Regions from separate parts of the Acidaminobacter sp. QWL-03 genome, predicted to be linked through region 2. Evidence: a T-box and tRNA genes for the amino acid it is inferred to sense, from the RefSeq annotation. Region 2 holds a T-box; the other holds one or more tRNA genes.
The links. A T-box is a leader RNA that pairs with one kind of tRNA and senses whether it is charged. The one in region 2 lies ahead of pheS (phenylalanine--tRNA ligase subunit alpha), so its partner is inferred to be a tRNA-Phe.
Positions count from the first base shown of each region.

Region 1 (3,227 bases), 140 kb from region 2:
AACCCGGAATAACCGCTGCTGCAAACAACAGTGTCCCAGCGTTTACCCCCTCGAGTTTAGCGCCTATGGCGTCTCATAGGCCAACTTCACGCTCTTTGACACCAGCATGGTCACTATAAACGCGGCCAAAGTCCTGAGCCCCAGCAGCAGCCATCCATTTGCGCCAACGGCCACAAACAGCAGCGTATCCTCCACGACCGCGTGACAGCATGCCAGAAAAATAGATACCAATGTCAGACTCCGTGTGTCGATCTCACCTTCCTGAGCACTCTGTATAATGACCCCAGACCCATAAGCAAGCCCAAAGATCAACCCAACAGCCAGAGGAAACGCGGCAGACCGCTGGACGCCTAAAAACCGGGTCAAAGGTCGAAGTCCCGCAGAAATCACATCCATGACTTTGTATTTTCTCGCGAATTCCATGACAATCATCAAAGGAAAAACAATAATCGCAATGTTCCACACTGATGAAAGCGATCCCAAAATCGCTTCCTTCAGTATCACTATAAGACTAAACTCAGTACCCATTTATACTCGCCCCCCTAAAGAACCAGATTCAGCACGATCCCCGACAACACTGCCAACCCAATCCTGACCGACAATATTACAGGTATGCTGACCCCGACCCGTTTAGAAACCGCTGTTTCCACCAACAAGGTATGCGAAAACGACAGCATCACCGACATGATGGTAATCTGCTTCATAGTCAGCGGAAGCGTCGCCATAACACCAAGGGCTGCGTAGATATTCAGCAAGTTCCCCATGACCACCGCTATAGCCGCCTCTCCAGGCAAACCAAAAAGTTGCATCACCGGCTCAAACAAAATGGCAATCCAGCCGATGACTGGGGTATACTTAAGAATAGTGACAATAATATAAATTGGCACGATGACCTTCGCCAGTGTCCAAGTTGTCTTCAAACCCTTCCCGGTTCCATCTCTTAGGGTAGCCATAAATTCAACCATTCAATCACCTGCTTTAATAGTTTTACATTAACAAAGGAGCGAGCGCCATGATGACCACACAAAAATCCTTACAACCCAGTAAAGAAAGTCACTTCATCGCCAGGCACCTGGAAGTGGATTCACCTATCGTTTTCTTCGACATCGAAACCACCGGCTTCCACCGTGATTATTCCAAACTCGTTTCCATCAGCCTCATTGAACTCCATCAGGATCAACTGAATTATTACTACTTTTTCAATGAAACAGGCAAAGATGAAAAAGACATTCTTACTGCAGCACACTCACTGCTGTCCTCAAAATATCTCATTTCCTTCAACGGTGATGCCTTCGATGTGCCCTACCTGATGCACAAATATGCCAAGCATGGTTTGACTGCACCACTTACAGTCGCTCGTAATTTAGATCTTATGAAAGTCGCCAAAGCAAGCCTTCATCTTGATAGCTACAAACTGAAAAGCATTGAAACCGCCCTCGGCATCCTTAGAACGGACACACTCAGTGGTCTCGACTGTATTGATGCCTATAATAACTTCCTAGAGACCGGCGATCGCAGCTATGCAGACAAAATAGAACTTCACAATGAAGAAGATACATTAAACCTGCTCGAATTGACCTATCGATTGTTGGAGCACCATTCCGGTGTCGTCGAGCTTTACAAGCCTCATTATTTTGAATGGCGCAATATGGAGCTCAACCTAATCTCGTTGAAATTGCAGGGTGATTTTGCCATAATTACATTTGAGCCTGATCATAATACTGAAGAGATGCATTGGTATGATGACCGCGGTCATATCTTTAAGACACATTTAACCGGAACTGTACCTCGCCTGGAAGTTACACTTCCCGTAGAGCACCATAACGTCGATGGTTTTGACCTAAGCATTGGCCTCTATCTGGAAGGCCAATCCCGTATGCGTGTAATCAGCGTGGATGGACATCCTCTATACGAGAACATGCCTAACCTCCTGCGGCACATGGATCAGCTAATGGGAGCCAAACAAAAAGTCGTTTTTGGCTAAGTCCAGTACATCATATGAACTTATGGCAGAAATGAGTAAAAGCCGCTCACGGAATCAATTTCGCGTGAACGGCTTTTTAGTGGTGCCCAGAGCCGGAATCGAACCAGCGACACGAGGATTTTCAGTCCTCTGCTCTACCGACTGAGCTATCTGGGCAGAATGTAACAGAACAAACCTGATACTTTGATTCCTAGTTACAGCATTGTGCTATTAACATTTACGGGTGTTCGTTTTTTTCACCTTCGGTGAAAAACCGTAAGGTGGTTTTTCTCTCCTTCGGAGAGAAACCGTTTTTTCCTCAGCGGTTAATGCTCCGCATTCGAAAAAAACTAACTTGGTGGGCATGGATGGACTCGAACCATCGACCTCACGCTTATCAGGCGTGCGCTCTAACCACCTGAGCTACACGCCCATGAGCTTAAAGTGTTAATGGTCGGGGCGGCAGGATTTGAACCCGCGACCCTCTGATCCCAAATCAGATGCGCTACCAAGCTGCGCTACACCCCGACATATTAAATTGAAATGGCAGGGGTGATAGGATTTGAACCCACGGCACGCGGTTTTGGAGACCGCTGCTCTACCAGCTGAGCTACACCCCTAAGTACGATATTACCTTTGCGCTAATGGCGGAGAAGGAGGGATTTGAACCCTCGCGCCCCTCATCAGGACCTACTCCCTTAGCAGGGGAGCCTCTTCAGCCTCTTGAGTACTTCTCCATAAATTGGCGGAGGGGGTGGGATTCGAACCCACGTGGGCTATTAACCCTAACGGTTTTCAAGACCGCCCCGTTGTGACCGCTTCGGTACCCCTCCAAGTTGTTGGTGACCCATCCGCGGCTCGAACGCGGGACACCTTGATTAAAAGTCAAGTGCTCTACCGACTGAGCTAATGGGTCATATAATGTTTCGGTTATTAAATTGTGTGGCTGGGGATGTAGGACTCGAACCTACGAATGACGGAGTCAAAGTCCGTTGCCTTACCGACTTGGCGAATCCCCAATGTTGTAAGACTACTTTGGAGCGGGTGAAGGGGATCGAACCCTCGCAACCGGCTTGGGAAGCCGGGGCTCTACCACTGAGCTACACCCGCAGGGTTTTACAGTGGTAATATCGAAAGTTACTTCGAAGGTTACTTTGAAATTCATTAAGGTAATTTTTCTCTCCTTCGGAGAGAAACCGTTTTTTCAAAAATTCGTTTAGTGCCACGAATTTTATGAAAAAACTAATTTGGTGGGGGGAGAAGG
Region 1 is NZ_CM178752.1:1,333,138-1,336,364, forward strand. Features, by position in the region: gene AC4PHM_RS06010 (nucleoside recognition domain-containing protein) at 64-528, opposite strand; gene AC4PHM_RS06015 (nucleoside recognition domain-containing protein) at 543-965, opposite strand; gene AC4PHM_RS06020 (ribonuclease H-like domain-containing protein) at 1,013-1,984, shown strand; tRNA gene AC4PHM_RS06025 (tRNA-Phe) at 2,065-2,140, opposite strand; tRNA gene AC4PHM_RS06030 (tRNA-Ile) at 2,320-2,396, opposite strand; tRNA gene AC4PHM_RS06035 (tRNA-Pro) at 2,415-2,491, opposite strand; tRNA gene AC4PHM_RS06040 (tRNA-Trp) at 2,508-2,583, opposite strand; tRNA gene AC4PHM_RS06045 (tRNA-Ser) at 2,609-2,700, opposite strand; tRNA gene AC4PHM_RS06050 (tRNA-Ser) at 2,707-2,796, opposite strand; tRNA gene AC4PHM_RS06055 (tRNA-Lys) at 2,804-2,879, opposite strand; tRNA gene AC4PHM_RS06060 (tRNA-Gln) at 2,907-2,982, opposite strand; tRNA gene AC4PHM_RS06065 (tRNA-Gly) at 3,000-3,073, opposite strand; tRNA gene AC4PHM_RS06070 (tRNA-Tyr) at 3,212-3,227, opposite strand, start outside.
Region 1: it has a tRNA-Phe gene. The T-box ahead of pheS (phenylalanine--tRNA ligase subunit alpha) is inferred to sense a tRNA for this amino acid. The anticodon was not compared.

Region 2 (3,227 bases):
TTTGACGTCGCGGTGGTCACGATTGGCTCTGATATTCAGTCCTCCATTCTGATCACGCTCATGTGCAAGGAGCTGGGGGTCAAATACGTGATCTCAAAAGCTCAGAACGAGCTGCACGGTAAGGTGTTGTACAAGACCGGCGCAGATCGCGTGGTCTTTCCGGAGCGGGAAATGGGCATCAAAATAGCGAAAAATCTGGTATCTGACAATATTTTGGACTATATTGAGCTGGCGCCGGATTACAGTATTGTTGAAATTGTGGCGCTGGACCATTGGATTGGTAAGAACCTGAGACAGCTGAACCTGCGCGCCAGATACGGCATCAACGTTATGGCGATCAAGCAGGGCTTTGACATCAAAGTCGCTGTGGGTCCGGACGAAGTGGTCCGCGAAGGGGATGTCCTGGTCGTCATAGGGCATAATGACGATTTGAACCGGATCGACAAGTCATAACCTGTCCTGATGCCCAGTTTTCGCAAGGCTTTTGCCGATGGTTTTCTGGCGCCAACCCTGACCTGAAGGGAGTACTCATCAATGAAGCACATAGCCTCTTCACAAAATGATATCTACAAAGGATATAAAAATTTACTTTCTAAAAAGCACCGTATCCAGCAAGGATTGTTTCTGATTGAAGGTGTCCGTTTAGTGCGACATGTCATGGCACGGGGATGGCCGCTCCGCGATTTGATCCTGGACCAGAGAGAAGCAGACCGCGTTGAGTTTATTCATCTCGCGCAGCACGCTGAAAGCCAGGGCATAAACGTGACCATTCTCGAAGGCGAATTGTTTGAAGTCTTATCTGAAACCGTCCATTCACAGGGCTGTCTTGGTGTCGCTGAAATGCCGGAGCTTGCGCCCCGGCCGCTGGAAGGCAGTCTCTTTCTGGCATTGGATCAAATCCGTGATCCCGGTAATCTTGGGACTATACTCAGGACCTCTGACGCAGCCGGCGTGGAGGGGGTTCTGCTTTCCAAGGGCTGTGTCGAGCCTTTCAATGAAAAAGTCGTGCGCTCGACAATGGGATCTCTCTTTGACGTGCCATTGGTTCAGTGTTCAGATTTCGCAGGAACGCTGGCTGAATTTCGCTCGAATGGCTTTGAAATCGCAGTGGCGGTTCTCGAGGATTCAGAGGATTACGCCCTTTACGACTGGACAAAGTCTACCGTTTTGGTGATTGGAAACGAAGCAGAGGGGATCTCTGAGGAAATTCAAGCTTTGGCGACTCAGCGCCTTAGGATTCCAATCCGCGGGGGCGCAGAGAGCCTCAACGCGGCGATTGCTGCAGGGGTAATCCTATTCGAAGCCACACGCCAACGACGACTGTGAAACGACTGAAAAGCGGCGCCCTGCGTTGTCATGGGGAAAAGTATCTCTTGCAACCTGGCGTTTCATTATGCTATAGTATTTACAATTGAAATGAAGGTATGAGGTAAGTGTCGGCGGTTTTTTGGCTGATCTATGCGTATTTCATGCCGGCAATGACGGAGAGAGTAGTCTATAGTTCAGATCTTCAGCGAAAAAGGAATGGTGGGAGCCTTTTGATTTGATGTGGATGAAGTTCACTCCTGAGCTTTTTCGGTGAAACTATTCAGTAGCTGGAAACGTCCTGTCCGCGTTAAGGACTGTCAATGAGTGGCAAAGCGATTATGTCGCCGCGTCAATTGGGTGGTACCACGGAGTAAAATCTTCGTCCCTTTGGGATGGGGATTTTTTTATTTGTCCAAAAACACCCAGAGACTTATAACATCAAGTGATGGCTGGTGGGTTGCGGGTGAGATGACCATCGGCAAAAAACCGCACTGGCATGAAAGTGAAAACTGAGAGGAGATGTACAAATGAAAGACAATGTTCAGAGCATGTTGACGCAGGCCCTGTCCGAGATTAATGGCGCCGCGGATTTGGCGGCGATTGAAGCCCTCCGCGTCAAGTACCTCGGGAAAAAGGGCGAGGTGACGACACTGCTGAGATCCATGGGCTCGGTGGCGCCTGAAGACCGGCCGGAGATGGGCCGCATCATCAACGAGGCCAGAGAAGCTATTGAAGCAGCCCTTGAAGAGGCAAAAGCGGTCAAATCCGCCAGCGCCCTGGGCGACAAACTGATCCAGGAACAGATCGACGTGACCTTACCGGGTGTGGCGAAAAAACGCGGGCATTTGCATCCACTGACGGTGGTTTTGAACGAGATTCAGGACATCTTTATAGGTATGGGCTTCAGCGTCGCTGAGGGGCCGGAGGTAGACACTGTATACAATAACTTTGACGCGCTGAATTCGCCGCCGGATCACCCGTCCAGGAGCCTGTCTGATACGTTCTATATCACGGAGGAGATTCTCCTCAGAACCCAGACGTCCCCGGTTCAGGTCAGGACTATGAAGGCAAGTAGTCCGCCCATCAAAGTCATTTCACCGGGCCGCTGCTTCCGCTTCGACGAGCTGGACGCGACGCATTCCCCAATGTTCCACCAGATTGAGGGCTTAGTGGTGGATGAGAACATTACCATGGCTGATCTGAAGGGCACTTTGGACGTCTTTGCAAAACGTTTGTTTGGCGAACACACCAAGACGAAGTTCCGACCGCACTACTTCCCGTTCACAGAGCCGAGCGCCGAAGTGGACGTCACTTGCTTCAAATGCGGCGGCAAGGGCTGCCGTGTCTGCAAGGGCAGCGGCTGGATCGAAATCCTTGGCTGCGGTATGGTGCATCCAAACGTCCTTGAGGAGTGCGGCATAGACTCTGAAAAATACACAGGTTTTGCCTTTGGCATGGGTCTTGACCGAGTGACCATGCTGAGACTTGAAATCGACGACATCCGTCTGATGTTTGAAAATGACATGCGTTTCATTGAACAGTTTTAGGAGGGCGAGAAGATAATGCTGGTACCTATAGCGTGGTTAAAAGATTATGTGGAGATCGACGATCTCTCATTGAACTACTTTGAAGACCGTATGGTCATGTCCGGTTCCAAGACTGAAGCGATTTCTGAAGTCTGCCAGGGCATCAAAAATATTGTGGTTGGTAAAATTACCGAAGTGAAGCGCCACCCTGAAGCGGACAAGCTTTGGGTTATGCAGGTGGACCTTGGCGAGCGCGTGACGCAGATCGTCACAGGCGCGGACAACTGCTTTGAGGGCGCTTATATTCCTGTAGCGGTCCACAATTCGTGGATCTGCGGCGGCGTCAAGATCAAGAAGAGTAAGCTGAGAGGCATTGACTCGGATGGCATGCTC
Region 2 is NZ_CM178752.1:1,471,836-1,475,062, reverse strand. Features, by position in the region: gene AC4PHM_RS06735 (potassium channel family protein) at 1-453, shown strand, start outside; gene AC4PHM_RS06730 (TrmH family RNA methyltransferase) at 535-1,326, shown strand; T-box leader at 1,470-1,698, shown strand; gene pheS (phenylalanine--tRNA ligase subunit alpha) at 1,836-2,855, shown strand; gene pheT (phenylalanine--tRNA ligase subunit beta) at 2,871-3,227, shown strand, end outside.